4 regions of the Mesorhizobium sp. LNHC221B00 genome follow, and region 3 is predicted to be linked to each of the others. Evidence: predicted binding sites of a transcription regulator. Region 3 holds the regulator's gene; each other region holds the start of a gene.
The links. Region 3 encodes LexA, which represses DNA repair genes until DNA is damaged. Its sites were predicted from a motif close to TGTTCNNNNTGTGTTCNG; they were not measured.
Positions count from the first base shown of each region.

Region 1: the regulator LexA is predicted to act here: its motif matches at 2,250-2,267, upstream of X741_RS149165 (PA0069 family radical SAM protein).
Region 2: the regulator LexA is predicted to act here: its motif matches at 2,307-2,324, upstream of recA (recombinase RecA).
Region 4: the regulator LexA is predicted to act here: its motif matches at 1,676-1,693, upstream of dinB (DNA polymerase IV).

Region 1 covers NZ_AYWR01000013.1:55,414-60,188, reverse strand. The annotation lists gene X741_RS149140 (4-(cytidine 5'-diphospho)-2-C-methyl-D-erythritol kinase) at 1-278, shown strand, start outside; gene moaB (molybdenum cofactor biosynthesis protein B) at 265-819, shown strand; gene X741_RS149150 (hypothetical protein) at 960-1,394, shown strand; partial or broken gene X741_RS1000000171065 (hypothetical protein) at 1,384-1,644, opposite strand; gene X741_RS149160 (glycosyltransferase) at 1,670-2,191, opposite strand; gene X741_RS149165 (PA0069 family radical SAM protein) at 2,342-3,496, shown strand; gene X741_RS149170 (ribonuclease HII) at 3,627-4,322, shown strand; gene X741_RS149175 (F0F1 ATP synthase subunit B) at 4,587-4,775, opposite strand, start outside.
Region 2 covers NZ_AYWR01000002.1:266,313-271,087, forward strand. The annotation lists partial or broken gene alaS (alanine--tRNA ligase) at 1-885, opposite strand, end outside; gene recA (recombinase RecA) at 1,149-2,249, opposite strand; gene X741_RS162430 (carbohydrate kinase family protein) at 2,530-3,474, shown strand; gene X741_RS162425 (pseudouridine-5'-phosphate glycosidase) at 3,548-4,465, shown strand; gene X741_RS162420 (TfoX/Sxy family protein) at 4,554-4,775, opposite strand, start outside.
Region 3 covers NZ_AYWR01000006.1:181,932-186,706, forward strand. The annotation lists gene X741_RS155945 (ABC transporter substrate-binding protein) at 1-965, opposite strand, end outside; gene X741_RS155940 (GntR family transcriptional regulator) at 1,117-1,890, shown strand; gene lexA (transcriptional repressor LexA) at 2,319-3,071, shown strand; gene X741_RS155930 (ComEC/Rec2 family competence protein) at 3,065-4,775, opposite strand, start outside.
Region 4 covers NZ_AYWR01000023.1:18,271-23,045, forward strand. The annotation lists gene X741_RS1000000167670 (excalibur calcium-binding domain-containing protein) at 52-393, shown strand; gene dinB (DNA polymerase IV) at 397-1,644, opposite strand; gene X741_RS142980 (helix-turn-helix domain-containing protein) at 1,763-2,200, opposite strand; gene X741_RS142975 (dihydrofolate reductase family protein) at 2,338-2,925, shown strand; gene X741_RS142970 (SDR family oxidoreductase) at 3,036-3,917, shown strand; gene X741_RS142965 (alpha/beta hydrolase) at 4,024-4,775, shown strand, end outside.

The sequences.
Region 1 (4,775 bases), on a different contig from region 3:
ACTTTCACAGCCTGCGCAACTGGCTGGAACTCACCCGCAACGATCTCCAACCGGCGGCGCAGGCGATACAGCCCGCCATAGGCCGGGCGCTTTCATGGCTCGACAAGGCTGGATCGGGTTTTTCACGCATGTCCGGATCGGGCGCGACGTGCTTCGGCCTGTTCGAGACTGGCAATGTCGCCAAGCGCGCGGCGGCCGAGATCCGCGGCCGCCAGCCCGACTGGTTCGTCGCGGCGACGCGCAGCATCGCATCGGAGGGCGCTGATGGCCAGAACTGACGGGAGCCGTTCCTTCGTTCCGGTGCGTGTCGCGGTGCTGACCGTTTCCGACACACGCAGCCTCGCCGACGACAAATCCGGACAGACGCTGGCCGACCGCATCACCGAGGCCGGCCACATCCTGGCCGCCCGCGACATAGTCACCGACGACCGCGACAAGATCCGCGACAAGGTGCTTGGCTGGTCGAAGGACGCGGCGATCGATGTCGTGATCACCACCGGCGGCACCGGTTTCACTGGCCGCGACGTTACCCCGGAGGCGCTGGAACCGATCTTCGAAAAGCGCATGGACGGCTTTTCGGAAGTGTTCCACCGCATCTCCTACGACAAGATCGGCACCTCGACGATCCAGAGCCGGGCGACCGGCGGCGTCGTCAACGCCACCTTCGTCTTCGTACTGCCGGGCTCGCCCGGTGCCTGCAAGGACGCCTGGGATGGCATCTTGAAGGCGCAGCTCGACTACCGGCATATGCCCTGCAACTTCGTCGAGATCATGCCGCGCCTCGACGAGCACCTGCGGCGCGGCAAATCAGCTCCGTAAAGCCGAGGCCAGGCGCTGGTTTCACGTCGCGTTTGCCAGGCAAAAGGCTGCCCTCGCCTTCGAAAGACCATTCCAAACCCGATGCCGGAGGAAGTACCCTTCGTGGCGGCGGCCCTTGCCGTTGACACGAGGCGGAAGCGATGACTGTGCATGCCGGCGGATGCCATTGCGGCAACATACGCCTTCGATTTTCAACCGAGCTCGACCCTTCGCAAATCGAAGTCCGCGCCTGCCAATGCGCGTTCTGCGTCAAACATGGCTCGCGCGCCGTTGCCGATCCGAACGGCCAATTGATCGTCTCGGTCGAGGACGACGCCCGGTTGCACAGATACCGGTTCGGATTGCGCACCGCCGACTATTTGATCTGCCGGGACTGCGGCGTCTATATCGCGGCGGTCACCACCGACAGTGGGGATACAAGGGCGATCGTCATCGCCAATGCCCTGGACGACCGGCTGCGGTTCAGCCGCGAGCCAGCGGCCATGGACTATGATGCCGAGAGCAGGCAAGGCCGCATTGCCCGGCGACAGGCACGCTGGATGCCTATGGAGATCCTGTCCGCTTTCAGCGGATGACCGGTTCGCCGTGAAACCGCCGGCGCGAAGGCGCGGATACGCCGATGTCGACTTCCATCATCAGCCGCGGAGTGCGCGCCGGCACGGTGCCCATGTGGAAGCCGACGGGTCCTCGACGAAGCCGAGGCCAGCTTCGCCGGTCAGCGTCACCAAGCTTTGCTCGCCATAGACGTCCAAGACCTCCTTGGCGGGATGACCCGACCAGCAGGGCCAGCTGATGCATGAGGGCGCGGCGATTGTGGCTGCCCTGACGTAGACGTGCAGCTGCAAAAGAATCACTTGCGCGATTCCCGCTTCGCCGGCGCTACCCAGATCTCGGCGTCGAGCTTCTTTGTCGCCAGGCCGCGTGCAAGCGCCTCGGCACTGCCGGCGTGCTTCGACAAGGACGCTGCCTGCCGCTTGCTGATCACCAGTCCGCCGGCCAGCGCGCGATTTCCCGAAAACACCCGCGCCAGGAACGGCACACGGCTGCCGCGTGAGCGCGAGAACCGCGCCGCCATCGTTTGCCGGGCTGTGTGGGCGACGACCGCTTCGGTCCAGCCTTCCACCAGCCGCGCCCCCGGCTCCAGCAGCAACAGCCAGTCGCCCTTGGCTTGCCTGATGCCGGCGGCGATACCGCCGCTCGCCACATAGTGGCAGCCGGCATGTTCGGCGACATGATGCGTCTGGTCGGTGGAGCCGATATCGCAGACGACGACCTCGCGCACCACGCCCTCGACGGCGCCGCCAATCAGCGAACCGAGCGTGCGGGCGAGACCCTCCTCGTCATTGCGGGTTTCGATGAGAACACTGAGCATCGTCAGCCGAATAGCGGAAAGACGGCCGCGATGCCAGTTCCTGCAGCGCACCGCAGAAAGTTCTTGCTTTGTTCTCATCAAGGAAATAGGAATAATTTCATGAGCAGAGCGATTCGACACAACATGGACAGTCCCTGGGAGCGGGCGAAGATGGAGCCGATCATGCGCGCCGACATTGCAGCCTTCGGAGCAGGACGGGCCGAGATGGCCAATGCGATGATCGAGCAGAGCGGCATGCGCATCCGCCCGGATCGCAACCGTGGCCGCTCGGCGGGCATCAATCCGTCCGGCAGGTTCGAGCCGGTCACCCGTCATGTCTTCGACGATGGCTGGAGTTCGCTGGAGGAATTGCCGCCATTCAAGACCGAGGTGCAGGTGGAAAAGCCGCGCACCATCATCACCCGCAATGAATCGCCCGACATTTCCTTCGACCGTTCGATCAACCCCTATCGCGGCTGCGAACATGGCTGCGTCTATTGCTTCGCGCGGCCGACCCATTCGTTCATGGGCCTGTCGCCGGGCCTGGATTTCGAATCCAAGCTGTTCGCCAAGCCGGACGCGGCGCGGCTACTCGACAAGGAACTGTCGAAGGACGGCTACCAGCCGCGCACCATCGCCATCGGCACCAACACCGATCCCTACCAGCCAATCGAGAAGCAGTACCGGATCATGCGCGAGATCCTCGAAGTGCTGGAGGCGCGCGGCCATCCGGTCGGCATCGTCACCAAATCCGCTTTGGTGACCCGCGACATCGACATCCTGTCGCGCATGGCCGAGCGCGGGCTCGCCAAGGTGGCGCTGTCGGTGACGACGCTCGACCGCATGCTGGCGCGCACGATGGAGCCGCGCGCATCGACGCCGACCAAGCGGCTGGAAGCGATCAGGCAGCTTTCCGATGCCGGCATTCCGGCCTCGGTCATGGTGGCGCCGATCATCCCCGGCCTCACCGACCAGGAGATGGAACGGATCCTCGATTCGGCGAGCGCTGCCGGCGCGCGCGAGGCGGGTTATGTCGTGCTGCGCCTGCCGCTGGAGGTCAGCCCGATCTTCAAGGACTGGCTGCTGCGCCACTATCCCGACCGCTATCGCCACGTGATGTCGCTGATCCGCTCGATGCGCGACGGCAAGGACTACGATTCGGAATGGGGCAAGCGCATGAAGGGCGCCGGACCTTATGCCTGGCAGATCGGCCGGCGCTTCGAAATCACCGCCAAGCGGCTCGGCCTCAATGCCGAACGGCGCACGCTGCGAACCGACCAGTTCGTCGCCGCGGGAAAGGACCAGGAGCAGCTGATGCTGCTTTGATCTGCCCTTTTCGCTTGTGAAATCCCGTCCGGCCTGCCCCGGCCAGCAGACGGTGCCCTCCCGGTCCGGCGCCCCACCCGACCCGGAGGGACTTGCGGAGAATCGGAACCGATGCGAACCTCGCCGCAACATGGCTCGCGCGCATTCTGATTCTCCGCTTCTCTTCGAAATTGTCGAGAAACCCGATTTCTCCTTCGAGACGAAGGCGATGGCCGATGGCCTGTGGCCAGTGGCAGGGATGGACGAGGCTGGCCGCGGCCCGCTGGCCGGGCCGGTGGTCGCGGCTGCAGTGGTGCTCGACCCAGCCAACATTCCCGAAGGCCTCGACGATTCCAAACGGCTCAGCCATTCGCAGCGCGAGGCATTGTTCCTGCGCATTCTGGGCTCCGCGCAGGCGGTCTCGATGGCCTCGATCAGTGCCGAGGGCATCGACGGCAGCAATATCCTCAAGGCGAGCCTTGAGGCGATGCGACGCGCGCTGGTCGGGCTGTCGGTTCGGCCTAAGCTCGCGCTTGCCGACGGACGCGACGTGCCGCCGGGGTTGCCGTGCGAGGGCCGCGCATTGATCAAGGGCGACCAACGCTCGCAATCGATCGCCGCTGCCTCCATCGTCGCCAAGGTCATGCGCGACCGCATGATGTGCGGTTGCGGCAGCCATAACGGCCGCTATGGATTCGAGGTGCACATGGGTTACGCCACGGCCCGGCACCGCACGGCCATCGAGGCGCACGGCCCGGTCGCGCGCCTGCACCGCGTGTCGTTCTCACCGTTCAGGCTTGGTGGCGCCGAGGTGGTTGAAGAAGAGAGCTTCGACGGGTTGGATTGAGCGCCGGCGACGGTAGCTGATCTCCCCACTCGAGGGGGAGATATCGCCGAAGGCGACAGAGGGGGTAGGTTCGACTGGGCGCGACGCCCCTTCATATGAAACATCAGGCCGGCGCATTACGTGAGGCGACCCCCTCTGGCCTGCCGGCCATCTCCCCCTCAAGGAGGGAGATTAGCGCTTCGCCGCCTTCGCCATCTGATGCCCGCGCAACAAAAAAGCCGCCAGGTTGCCCGGGGCGGCTTTTTGATTTCCAACGCTGTCAGCTCAGTTGAGCTTTGCCTTCACGTCCGCAAGCGAAGCCTTGAACAGATCGGCTCCGGCCTTGACGTCGACCTTGGCGGCGAGCAGCGCGCGGGCGGCCTCGACGGCAATGTCGACGGCGCTGGCGCGGACTTCGCTGATGGCGTCACGCTCGGCCTGGCCGATCTTCTGCTCGGCCAGCGCGGTGCGCCT
Region 2 (4,775 bases), on a different contig from region 3:
GTTCGATGGCAGCACGCCGTCGGCGACCAGGAAGGAGGACGAGCGCAGGTGATCGGCGATGACGCGGTAGGAGGCCACGGTTTCCGCGTCGGGAGCGCGCCCGAGCGCGGAGGACGCCACGTCGATCAGGTGCCGGAACAGGTCGGTCTCAAAGACGCTTTCCACCCCCTGCAGGATGGACGCCATGCGCTCCAGGCCCATGCCGGTGTCGATCGACGGGCGCGGCAGGTCGATCCGCTCCTCCTTCGTCACCTGTTCATATTGCATGAAAACCAGGTTCCAGAATTCGAGGAACCGGTCGCCATCTTCTTCGGGGCTGCCGGGAGGACCGCCCCAGATATGCTCGCCGCGATCGATGAAGATTTCCGAGCACGGGCCGCATGGACCGGTGTCGCCCATCGCCCAGAAATTGTCCGAGGTCGGGATGCGGATGATGCGGTCGTCCGAAAAACCGGCGATCTTCTTCCAGAAGCCGGCGGCCTCATCGTCGGTGTGATAGACGGTGACCAGCAGCTTGTCCTTCTTCAGCCCGAACTCCTTGGTGATCAGGTTCCAGGCAAGTTCGATGGCGCGTTCCTTGAAATAATCGCCGAACGAGAAATTACCGAGCATCTCGAAGAAGGTCAGGTGGCGCGCGGTATAGCCGACATTGTCGAGGTCGTTGTGCTTGCCGCCGGCGCGAACGCTCTTCTGAGCAGTCGTGGCGCGCGAATAGGGCCGCTTCTCCAGGCCGGTGAAGACGTTCTTGAACTGCACCATGCCGGCATTGGTGAACATCAATGTCGGGTCGTTGCGCGGCACGAGCGGGCTCGAGGCGACGACCTCGTGGCCCTCCCTGCGGAAATAGTCGAGGAATGTCGACCGGATTTCGTTCACGCCACTCATGACTGCTGCCTTTTTTCGCGAAAACCGCCGGCAACCCGGCGGAAATGGGCTCTGCTTTTTGCAGAGATAGATTGGGCCTTTTAGCGGGCACGCTTCACCCTGTCCAGAAACACGGAATTGGGTCCAATCCACCAGCTTGCCGGCAGCCCAAAAACAAAAACCGCCGGCTCGAAGGCCGGCGGTTTTGGACGCGGTACTAAAGAACTCGATTACATAAGCATTGGATCATAGGCAGGAATTATGGCCGAACTCCGGCCATTAGCCTACATCGCGCCGGCTTCATCCTCGAAACCGTCGTCGCCATTGCCCTCAGAGCCACCATTTTCGAGGAATTTCTCGGCGATCAGCCCGGCATTCTGCCGCAGCGCCAGTTCGATCTCACGCGCCGTATCGGGATTGTCGCGCAGGAACAGTTTTGCATTTTCGCGGCCCTGGCCGAGACGCTGCGAATTGTAAGAGAACCAGGCGCCCGATTTCTCGACCACGCCGGCCTTGACGCCGAGATCGACCAGTTCGCCGGTCTTGGACACGCCTTCACCGTACATGATGTCGAACTCGACCACCTTGAAGGGCGGCGCCAGCTTGTTCTTGACCACCTTGACGCGGGTCTGGTTGCCGACGACCTCGTCACGGTCCTTGACCGAACCGATGCGGCGGATGTCGAGGCGCACCGAGGCGTAGAACTTCAGCGCATTGCCGCCAGTGGTGGTTTCGGGCGAACCGAACATGACGCCGATCTTCATGCGGATCTGGTTGATGAAGATGACCATGGTGTTGGAGCGCGAGATCGAGGCGGTGAGCTTGCGCAGCGCCTGGCTCATCAGACGCGCCTGCAGACCGGGCAGCGAATCGCCCATCTCGCCCTCGATTTCGGCGCGTGGCGTCAGCGCCGCGACCGAATCGACCACCAGCACGTCGATGGCGCCGGAACGCACCAGCGTGTCGCAGATTTCCAGCGCCTGCTCGCCAGTGTCGGGCTGCGAGATCAGGAGGTTTTCGAGATCGACGCCAAGCTTGCGGGCGTAGACCGGATCGAGCGCATGCTCGGCATCGACGAAGGCGCAGATGCCGCCCTTCTTCTGGGCTTCGGCCACCGTGTGCAGCGCCAGCGTCGTCTTGCCCGAGCTTTCCGGCCCGTAGATCTCGATGATGCGGCCGCGCGGCAGGCCACCGACGCCAAGCGCGATGTCGAGGCCGAGCGAGCCCGTTGGCACCGTCTCGATCTCGACGACCTGCTCGTTCGCGCCGAGCCGCATGATCGAGCCCTTGCCGAAAGCCCGCTCGATTTGCGACAGCGCCGCATCCAGAGCCTTTGATTTGTCCACTGCCTTATCCTCTACAAGCCGCAAAGAATTCTGAGCCATGATACATCACCCCTTGGTCGTCAATGAAGGCCGGACAATCCGTAATCCCTACCATTTTGTACCTTTTTTGTTCTCGTTTGGCAAGAGGGATCAAACATCTGAAAAACAAGTGATATCCGGATTTGTTCTTTTTTCGTACCAAGAGATCGAACAGCAATGCACCTCGCATTGGGCCAGACAGCTCGATTGTTTCGGTTCGCCGAATCGCTGCCTTGCGTGCGAAACTCCATCCGCAGCCTAACGCTTGTGCGGCAGGAATGACAAAGGGCATATCGCCGGCATGGTGAAATCCGCAAAGATACTGGCCGTGGGCGGCGCCCACATAGACCGGCGTGGCCAGGTGTCCGGCGCCTATGTGCCCGCCGCGTCCAATCCCGGCACGATGCGCGAGGATGTCGGCGGCGGCGTCTTCAATGCATTGCGCAGCACGGTGCGGCGCGGCGTGTCGGCTTCGCTGATGTCGATGCGCGGCGGCGATACGGCGGGCGACACCGTTTCGCGCGCCATAGCGGAAGCTGGCATCGCCGATCTCTCGGCGGTGTTCCTCGACCGAACCACGCCGAGCTATACGGCGCTGATCGACCGCGAGGGCGAACTGATCGTCGGCTTTGCCGACATGGCTCTCTACGACATGGCGTTCCCCAAGCAGATCAGGCGTTCCAAGGTGCGGGAGGTGGTCGCGGCCGCCGATGCCATCTTGTGCGACGCCAATTTGCCGTCCTCGGCGCTGGAGCGGCTCGTCGCACTCGCTTCGGGCAAGCCGGTGTACGCGATTGCCATTTCGCCGGCCAAGGTGGTGCGGCTGATGCCGGTGCTCGGCGCGCTGGCGCTGGTCTTCATGAACCGGAGCGAGGCCATCGTGCTGGCGGGCGTCAACGCAAATGCCGCGAGTCCGGCTGTCGTCGACGGGCTGCGCTGCAGCGGTCTCAGAAGCGGTGTGGTCACCGCAGGTGGCGGCGCGGTGCTGGGTTTCGACCAAGCAGGCGCCTTTTCGATCTTGCCGCCTGCCCCGAGAAAAATCGCCGATGTCACCGGAGCCGGCGACGCATTGGCAGGTGCAACGATCGCGGCCTTGCTGCGCGGTCTGCCTTTTCGCGAGGCCTTGCGCGACGGCGTCGCGGCGGCGACGTTGGCCATCGAAAGCGCCGATGCCGTTCCCGATTTCAGCGAGGCATCCTTCGTGCAAGCCCTGGCCCTTGTGCCGGATGCGCAGGAAATGGCATGAGACCGGCAAATTCATGGTCCGCAGCGCCGGCCAGCGTCGAGATAGACGCGGGCGCTCCAGCTTGGAGATCCACATGAACCCGGAAACCGCCCACCCGTTCATCGACGTCCATGCGCCGGTGGCGCGGGCCCTCGCCGCCGGCCAGCCGGTGGTGGCGCTGGAAAGCACCATCATCACCCATGGCATGCCCTACCCCGACAATGGCGCCATGGCGGCGGATGTGGAAAAGATCATCAGCGACGGCGGCGCCGTGCCGGCGACGATCGCCGTGGTCGGCGGCCGCATCAAGATCGGCCTGGCAGATGGAGAGCGGGAATCGCTGGCCATGACGGGTGACGCCATGAAGCTGTCGCGCGCCGATCTCGGCTTTGCCGTCGCCCAGGGGCGCACCGGCGGCACCACGGTCGCCGCCACCATGATCGCGGCGCACATGGTCGGGATAAAGGTATTCGCCACCGGCGGCATCGGCGGCGTGCACAAGGGGGCGGAAAAGAGTTTCGATATCTCGGCCGACCTCGACGAACTGGCGCGCACGCCGGTCATCGTCGTCTCGGCCGGCGCCAAGGCGATCCTCGACATCGAAAAGACGCTGGAGGTGTTGGAGACGCGCGGCGTGCCTGTCGTCGGCGCTGGCTGCGAGACGATGCCGGCCTTCTGGTCACGGCAGTCGCCGTTCCGCGCGCCGCTGACCCTGCACAAGCCGGAAGAGATCGCGCATTTCTTCCGGACCAGGGCTGCGCTGGGCTTGAATGGCGGCATGCTGATCGCCAATCCGGTGCCGGAAAGCCACGAAATCCCGGCTGAAGAGATGGCTGGCTACATCGAGGCGGCTCAGAAGGCGGCAGAGGCGCTCAATGTGACGGGCAAGGCGGTGACGCCGTTCCTGCTGTCGAAAATCCTCGAACTGACCGGTGGGAGGAGCCTGAAGACCAACATCGCGCTGGTCGAAAACAATGCGCGGCTGGCGGCGCGGATTGCGAAGGCGCTGTAGCGCAGCCAACGTCGGCGGGGCAGCACCCCCCTCTGTCCTGCCGGACATCAGAGGGGGGTGCTGCCCCGCCGACATCCGCAAGTTGGCATCACTTCCCAGCCCGCCGCCCCGCCTCATACGCACGGCGCGCCCACACCGTCATCTCGTCGGGATCATCGAAAGCACTGTCTGGAACGCTCCAATAGGGCATGGCGACCAGCTTGCCGTGGCGCGAGCCGGTGTAGGTCCATTGCTTGCAGCCGGCGGCTTCGAAGTCGGGGGCGCTTTGCTCGTCGGCCTTCAGCAGCAATTCGCCGCGCAGCACGATGGC
Region 3 (4,775 bases):
TCGGCCATCGAAGCCGGTATCTCGATGCCGAACGCAGCCATCGCCTTGCGGGAGATTTGCGGCATGTGGTCGTTGTAGGCCGGGCGCGATGGCGCGATCGTTTTCGGATCCTTGCCCTTGAGGATCTCAGCGGCGATGTTGCCGGCGTTGACGCCGACCTGCGTGTAGTTGACTGCAAAACTTGCCGGTACGGTGCCGTTGCGGACCGCGCTGTCGTCGGAGTTGACGACCGGGATGCCGGCCTGGCGAGCGGCCGCGGAGACGGCGGCGATCGCCGGCTGGATCAGGTTCGAAGCCGGGCCGTAGATGACGTCGGCCTTGCCGGCGAGCGAGGCGATGCGTTGCTGGATGTCATTGACGTTGTCGATGCCGACCTCCACGACCTCGAAGCCGGCCGCGGGCGCCGCCGCCTTGATCTTTTCGACGAGGGCAACGTCATTGGCCTCGCCTGGATTGTAAGGCACGCCGAAGCGCTTGGCGTTCGGCAACAGCTTCTTGGTGAAGGCCATCACCGCGGCGACATCCTGCAGATCGCTGGCGCCGGTCATACCTTCATCTCCCGCGTCCCACGACGGCACCAGCTTGGCCGCCACCGGATCGGTGACCGCGGCAAAGACGATCGGAATGCCGGAGCCCGCGAGTGCCTTCTTGGCGATCTGCGAGACCGGCGTGGTGATGGTGTAGATCAGCTTGGGCTGCTCGGCCTGCAGCTTGGCGATCATCTGCGGCACCAGCGATGCATCGAAATTGGTATGGCTCTCCGTGTAGACGACGTCCTTGCCCTCGACGAAGCCATTGTCCGTCAGCGCCTTCTTGAAGCCGGCTATGGCGGCGTTCAATTGCGGATGCTCGCCGAAATTGGCGATGCCGATACGGATCTGATCGGCCGCGGCGCTGCCGGCGCTGACCATCAATGCGCCTGCCAGGGCCAATCCCGACAGCCAAGCGGATTTCGACTTCAACATCATTTCCTCCCAGATTTGATCAGCGCCGCTTATCGGGGCACCTCCAGCGATCATGGTCAGTCCCTCGGCGCATGTCAAACATTATATATAATTCTTGCCATCACCCACCATCATATATAATTTCCCAATGGCAGAGACCGAATGGATCGCAATGCAGGACCAAAAGAACTCCACCAAGACGGAAGCCGCCTACCAGCTTCTGCGGCGCGACATCCTCACCACCCGTCTCATGCCGGGCGCCCCGCTCAAGCTCAGCGCCCTGCGCGGCACCTATGGAGTTGGCTGGACGCCGCTGCGCGAAGCGTTGTCGCGCCTCGAAGCCGAACGCCTGGTCACCGCCATCAGCAATCGCGGCTTTGCGGTCGCCCCCGTGTCCCGCGCCGAACTTGAGGATCTGGCGCGCGCGAGGATGGTCGTCGAGATACCGCTCTTCCAGGAATCGATGGAGAACGGCGGCCGGAAATGGGAAGACGCGGTTGTCACCGCGCACTACCGGCTCGCCCGCTGCAAGACCGCGGTGGACGATCCCTCGGATGCCGCCGTCGACCAGTGGGACGAGAACCACGAGGCTTTTCATGCCGCGCTGCTGAGCGCCGCGACGTCCAGCTGGCTGTTGCGGTTTCGCTCGACGATCTCGGACCAGCTGCGCCGGCACCATCGCTTTCTTGGGCTGGCGCCGACATTGCGAGCCGCGGCCGGCCTCAAGGCTGGCTACGAGCAGGCCATGGACGCGCTGCGCGAGGCGATGGCGATCGAGCACCACACGGCAATCATGGAAGCCGCCCTGGACCGCGACATCGAGCGGGCAAAAGCGCTGATGACGGCCCACATCGGCTATACGCTGCACGTCTACGTCCACAGCGAGGACGGCGACGCGAACAAGGAAGTCGCGCGCGCCGGCAGCTTGAAAGCGGTTGCCGGATGATTTCGGCACCTCCGCATCGTCCGACGCTCGACGAGATTGCCGAAGCCCGCGATCGGTACCTGCTTCCGAACCAGCTATTGTTGGCGTTTTGATTTCGTTTCGTTCACGGCAGGCAAGCCGATCGCAGGCGCGAAAATCGGCATCGCCGGGCTCTGCCGTCGGCTGATGCCGAGCCATGTCGCAAGACAGGCCACAGGCTATTAACCAAAACATTTCAATGCGGGCGACGAGCGGCAACGGGCGAAAATCCCCGATTTCCGGCCTGTCCGGCCCTGCAAATGATTACGGCCCTCTTACCAAATTCACTAAACTTTAAACGGTTGCAGAACACAACTGGAACAGATAGTGTTTGTTCTGGGTTTGTTTTTTCGATTCTGGATCAGAACCATTCTGGATCAAAACCTTGTCCAGATACCTTGGGGGCCGCCATGCTGACACGCAAGCAACATGAACTCTTGATGTTCATTCATGAACGGCTCAAGGAAAGCGGTATTCCGCCCTCCTTCGACGAGATGAAAGAGGCGCTCGACCTCGCCTCCAAATCAGGGATCCATCGCTTGATCACGGCGCTGGAGGAACGCGGCTTCATTCGCCGGCTGCCCAACCGGGCGCGTGCGCTGGAAGTGCTGCGGCTGCCCGATTCGATCGCGCCGGGCCTCAACGCGGCGAAGAAATTCTCTCCAAGTGTCATCCAGGGAAGTCTCGGCCAAGGCGGTCTCGGTCAGGGCAGCCTCGGCCGCCAGATCAAGCCGGCACCGTCGCGCTTTGCCGCTGCCGGCAATGACGACGATGCGGTTCCAGCGGTGTCCATCCCGGTCATGGGTCGCATCGCTGCCGGTGTGCCCATCGATGCCATCCAGCATCAGACGCATACTATCTCGGTGCCGCCGGACATGATCATGGGCGGCGAGCACTATGCGCTGGAGGTCAAGGGCGACTCGATGATCGAGGCCGGCATCTTCGATGGCGACACGGTCATTATCCGCAACGCCGATACGGCGAGCCCGGGCGAGATCGTCGTGGCCTTGGTCGACGAGGAGGAAGCGACCCTGAAGCGGTTCCGCCGCAAGGGTGCCTCGATTGCGCTTGAAGCCGCCAATCCGGCCTACGAGACGCGCATCTTCGGGCCGGACAGGGTCAAGGTGCAGGGCAAGCTCGTCGGGCTGATCAGGCGCTACTGAGCCGGCACGGCACTTGGCTTGTCAGGTTTGCGATAGGGCTGCAGGCCCCTCGCCTCGCGCGAAAATTTTCGCTGCGCGTGCCAGGGCCGATACGGGCTGTCCACCGCGAAGCTGATGGTTGGCGGACCGGTGGCCGATTGGCGGTCGAAGAAGATGGCCGCGCTGCCCTTGCGGGCGAGCTGCCGTTTGGTGACGACGAGAACCAGCGGATTGTGGCAGGCGTCGTAGGCCGTTGCGTCGTTGACGATGATCAGGTCGGCGAAGCCACAGGCCTTCCAGGTATCCTTGCGGTCTTCGACATGCGCTATGATCGCACCGGACGGGTGCCTGGCGAGACAGACACCGTCAGTGCAATAGAACGGCGCTCCCGGCGGCAGGCTGACGGCGTCGGCAATATCGAATTGTCCATCCGCCTTGTCGAACATCTCCGGCAGGATGATGGTTTCGGATCTCAGCGCGCGTTTCCAGTTGTCGACGGTGAATTCGTTCGGCCGGGCCCGGCTGACCGCGAGTTCGCCACCGCCGATCGGCAGCGCGACCAGCCGCGCGTCTTCCGAGACCAGCACATCCGGCGTGCGCGTGTCGGACACCACCAGCAAGCCGGCGAGCGCGAATGGAAGCGCTGCAAGCCGCAGCCACGTCGTCGCCATCGTCGCGATGACCAGGGCAATTGCCACCAGCAGAACGGATTGCTGTGAGATGAGCCCGACCGCATCGACCGGAGAGCGTTCTGATATCCACGCCGAAATGGCGATCATCGCGGTCAGGCCCTTGCCCATCAGGTAAAGGGATGGCGCATCCAGTCCGAACGGCATCAGCAGCGCGCTGGCAACGGCCAGGAACATCACGACTGAGACGATCGGCATGACGGCCAGATTGGCGAACAGGCTGAGCGGCGACACCCGCTGGAAATGCCAGATGGCAAACAGCGCCGTGGCGCTGCCGGCGATGATGGAGGTCATGGCCAATCCGCCTGTCGCCAGCAGGAATTTTCGCGTCAGGAAGCCGGGCAAGGAGCGCTTCGGCGGCGGTGGCCTCGTTTTTCCCGCCCGGTGATCCGCCCAGCCGGCATAGGCGCCAACTAGGGCCGCGGTCGCGGCGAACGACATCTGGAAGCTCGGTCCGACCACCTCATGCGGGGAAACCAGGATGACGGCGATCGCCGAGATCGCCAGATTGCGCATGGTCAGCGCCGCGCGATCGAACAGGACGGCAATCAGCATCACCGCCAGCATGATGAAGCTGCGCTCGGCAGCGACGACGATGCCGGAGATGACGAGATAGGCGGCGATCGACAACAGTGCTGCCGCGGCCGCGTATTTCTTCACCGGCCGGCGCGCGGAAAAATCCGGGAACAGCGCGAAGGCGCCGCGCAGGAGCCCCATGATGGTGCCGGCGACCAGCGCCATGTGCAGTCCCGAAATGGAGATGATGTGATAGATGCCGGTGCGCCGCATCGCTTCGTTGATTTCGTCGGGGATGCCGGCGCGCACGCCGACGATCAACGCCGCCGCGATCTCGCCTTCTGCGCCGCCGACGCTGCCCCTGATATGGTCGGCAATGGCTTCGCGGGCGTTCTCTATCGCTGATGAAAGGCGGGCCGACAGCGGCATGCCAGCGTCGTCGGCTGCAACGACTTTTGGATTGCCGAGAAAGAACCCGCTGCCACCGATGCCGGCGAAATAGCTGTCGAAGGAGAAATCA
Region 4 (4,775 bases), on a different contig from region 3:
GAGATAGCCTGCCCCGAGATAGCCTGCATCGATGTGCTGGGACCGGGGGGCATGCCGGGAATGCTTCTGCCATTCTTGTACTGGCCTGCATCTCATCGCCTTGGCAGGCTGAAATGGGTTGCTCTTTTCGCGCCGTTCATCCTGTTGTCCGGCTACATCGCCTACGGCTTTGTCGGCATCCAGCTCGACTCACCGGTCTCCGCCCTCAGGCACTTTGCCGCGTTCCCGAACTGTGCAGCGGCTCGCGCCGTCGGTCTTGCCCCCGCGCGCAAGGGGCAGCCCGGCTATTGGCCGACGCATGATGCCGACAAGGACGGCATCGCTTGCGAGCCTTGGCACGGGGAAAGCGCCAGCGGCGTCAAGGTGCATCGCTATTGGCGCAGCGGCAGGTAGTTCTCACAGTTCCTTTTCCGCCAGTTCCCTGAATTCGTCGGGCACCGAGCGCGCCGCTTCGAGCGCCACCGTGCCGTAGCCGACGGCCTGTTTGCCGAAGCGCTCGCGGATCTTGTCGATGGCGCGGTCGGCGCCGAAGCGCGCCAGGCCTTTCGCCGTGCCCGGCCGATGCTTTTCGTCGGCAAGGCCGAGCGGCAGTTCGAGCTGCAGCTCGGAACTTTCCCAGAGGTGCGAGACCGAGATCGCCAGCAGCGAGATCGTTCTTTCGTGCGGATTGTCGGCGAGCACGCCGCGCACCAGATCGCCTGCGATTTCGGCCAGCATCGTGGTCGCCGAGATCGGCTGGCCGAGCGTGATCGAGCGGGTGACGGCGCTGAGATCGGCAAAGCGCACACGCACGGTCACCGTGCGGCCGGGCCGCGCCTTGGCGCGCAGCCGGCTGGCGACGCGGTCGGCCAGGTGCAGCAAAGTGGGCACGATGACCTGCGCCACGGCTGGCTTGCGGCCAAGTGCCGACTGCGCGCCGGCCGAGTGCGCGCGGCGCTTCGTCTCCAGCTTTCTCGGGTCGCGGTTCCACGACAAGGCCGAGAGCTTTTCGCCGGCGGCGGGACCGAGTAGCCGCGTCAGCGCGCCGCTGTGCGTCCTGGCCAGCTGGCCTATGGTCTCGACGCCGATTTCGGCCAGCCGCGCCCTGGTCGCCGGGCCGACGCCCCACATCAGGCCGACCGGCAAATCGTGCAGGAAGGCAAGCTCGGTGCCGGGATCGACCACCACCAGCCCATCGGGCTTGGCGACCTGCGAGGCGATCTTGGCCAGATGCTTGGTGCGCGCCACGCCGATCGAGATCGGCAGGCCGAGTTCGGCCCGCACGCGGCGGCGGATGGTCGCGGCGATCTCTTGCGGTTGCCCGAACAGGTGCGTGCAGCCGGCGACATCGGCGAAGGCCTCGTCGATGGAGATGCGCTCGACCAGCGGCGTGAAATCGTCGAGCACCTTGATCGCCGCGTCGCCAAGCCGCTGGTAGTGGCTGAAATTGCCGCCGACGAAGATCAGCTGCGGGCAGAGCTCGCGCGCCTTGCGCCCCGGCATGCCGCCGCGCACGCCGAAGGCACGCGCCTCATAGGAGGCGGCGAGCACGACGCCGCCGCCGACCGCGATCGGCTTGCCGCGCAGCAACGGGTCGAGCAACTGCTCGACCGAGGCATAGAAGGCATCGAGATCGGCATGCAGGATGGTGGCTGTCGTTTCCATCCCGACCGCTCATCCGCAGTTGCTGATAGATGCGAACACATAGAGAACAAATCATGTACGGCTGTCAAGCCGCGGCGTAGCTTAATCAACATCCCTGGCCGCAGCCGAGGCTGGCAACTCATTTCCCATGGGAAGACTGGGAAACGATATGCTCCACCCGCAGCGCCGCCTTCATCCGTTCCAGCGCCGGCTCGCCGCCCGCCGCCAACTCGTTGGCAATGCGGGCGAGATGATCGTCGGCCTTGCGATGCTTGCTGCCCCAGGCGCCGAGCGTGGCCAGCACCGGCAAAAGATCGATGCCGGCCTCGGTCAGCCGGTAGATCGCCTTCAGCCCATGGCTCGGGTCGTCGCTGCGGGTGAGGATGCCTTCCTCCTGCAGCGTCTGCAACCGCTCGGCCAGCGTGCGTGAGGAGATGCCTTCGTCGGATTGCAGGAACTCGCGAAAGTGCTTTTTCCCGGCGAAGATCAGATCGCGGATGATGAGCAGCGTCCAGCGGTCGCCGAGCAGTTCCAGCGACAGGTTGATCGGGCACCCGGATCTTTCACGCGTCGACATCTCTATGGTTCCATTTTTAAATCACTTTACTATTGACATCATTTTTCTAGAACGTCAATAGTTCCAAATGTAAACCAATCAATGCCGAAGGCTGGCCGAGCACGCGGCGGCCGCGATCGGCACAACCGGAGACGATGATGAAAAAGCTGATCCTTCAGATGCAAATCTCGGTCGATGGTTTTGTCGGCGCCAATGCGGATCATCGCTGGCAACTCTGGGAGTGGGGCGCCGACAATGGCTGGGACGAAGAGCTGAAGCGCGATTTCAACACCGTCTTTGCCGGTATCGACACCATCCTGCTCAGCCGCAAGATGGCCGAGGAGGGGTACCTGACCCACTGGGGCAATGCGGCGAAGAAATATCCGGCCGATCCGTTCTACGCCTTCGCCCAGAGTATCGTCGAGCCACGCAAGGTGGTGCCCACCGACAGGCTGAAGACCTCGCGGTGGGAGCGCACGACGGTGGTGAGCGGCGACCTGCCGCGCGAAGTCAAGGCGCTGAAGGCGGGGGAGGGCGGCGACATCGCCGTCTTCGGCGGCGCCGGCTTCGCCTCCGCGCTGATCGCGGCGGGACTGGTCGACGAGTTCCAGCTGTTCGTCAATCCGGCGGCGCTGGGCGCCGGCCGCCGCATTTTCGACCAGGGCGGCTTCCGGAACCTTCGGCTGCTCGGTTCGAAGGCCTATGCCTGCGGCATGGTGGTCAACCGCTACGCGCCGAGCGGCTGAGCCTCGCATCGATAAAAAGACGTTTGGGCAGAATCCTTTGCCCGGGTCTCTTCGTCTTCAAGCTGCGGTTGCCGGGATGGCGCCGCGGCAATCAAGACGGAGAAAAGCTGATGATCCTGGTGACGGGTGCCACGGGCCTGAACGGAAAAGCGATCGTGCGCGAGTTCGCGCGGCAGAAGCATGTGGTGCGGGCGCTGGTCCGCGATCTGAACCGGGCATCGGCTTCAGGACTGGGCGATCTGGCCGGCGTCGACCTGGTCGAGGGCGACATGCGCCGGGCGGAAACGCTTGGCGCTGCGCTCGACGGCGTCGATCGCGTGCTGATGATTTCGACCGCGGGCGACGATATGACCGAGACCCAGTGCCGTTTCATCGACGCCTGCAGAACGGCCGGCGTCGCGCATGTGGTGAAGTTCTCCGGCAGGGAGTCCAACATCGGCTACGACGCGACGAAGTTCCGCTTCACGCGCATGCATGAGGAGGTCGAGCGCTATCTTGAAGCGGCCGGCATGGCGTGGACGCATCTGCGTCCCAGTCAGTTCATGCAAGTCTATCTGCGCGACGCGCCGACCATCGCCGCCGAGGGGGCATTCTATCTCGCGCTCGGCGAAACCGAGCTGTCGCCGGTCGATGTCGAGGACATCGCCAAGGTGGCCTTCCGGCTGCTGCGCGATGGCGGCCATGCAGGCGAGAGCCTCGACATGACCGGACCCGAGGCGCTGACCATGACCGACATCGCCGCGCGAATATCGCAGGCGACCGGCAAGCCGGTCCGCTATGTCGACGTGAGCCCGGAACAGCGGCGGCGCAACCTGCTGGCCGCCGGCATTCCGGCCGGTTTCGCCGATGCGCTGGACGAGCAACTGGCCGAGCGGCGGCGGCGGCCGAAATCGCGGGTGCACCTGGCGACGCATGAGATGTTCGGCGTCAAGCCGACGCCGTTCGTAGAGTTCGCCCGGCGCCACGCGGCGGCGTTTGGCGGCGCGGCCTGAGCGCTCTCCCGAAAAAGCGAGCGCTGTGACGTATCCTTTTTGCCCGCTCGTCCGTCCTTGGCTTTGGAGGGTCGCGGGACCCGCGATTCATAAGCCGGAGGCTATTATGGCGAGCACTGAGAGTGAGGCAAACAGGAACCATTATGCGGCGTTCGTCGCCAATGCCGGCAAGCTGACCAGCCCTCAGGCGATCATCGATTTCAACGACACTCACTGGCCGGCGCTGACCGGCGAACCGGGCGGCGTCGACTATATCGAGGTGGATGCCGGCGGCGTGCCGGCGCTATGGATCGTGCCGAAGGGCGCCGACGCGGAGCGGGCGCTGTTTTACGCGCATGGCGGCGGCTTCGTCGGCGGCTCGATCTATACGCACCGCAAATTGGCCGGGCATCTGGCCAAGGCGATCGGCTGCCGCGCGCTGCTCTATGATTATCCGTTGGCACACCAGGCGAAGCATCCGGCCCAGCTCGAAGCAGCGATGACTGCCTGGAACTGGCTCACCGACGAGGGCTTCGACCCCGGACGGATCGTCATCGCCGGCGATTCCTGCGGCGCGGTGCTGAGCTATGGCGTCCTGCAGCGGCTGCGTGCGCAGGGGAGGCCGCTGCCCGTCGCCACCCTGATCATCTCCGGCTGGTTCGACATGGCGCTGACCGCCGCCAGCTACGAGACCAACCGCGACAAGGACCCCGCCTTCGCCAAGGCCGGTGTCGACTGGCTGGCGGCAAATTTCATCGGCGATGCCGACCGGCGCGATCCCGAGGTTAGCCCGCTCTATGCCGATCTCTCCGGCTTTCCGCCTGTCTACCTGCAGGCCGGCGCCGACGAGACGCTGGTCGACGAAAGCCGCATGTTCGC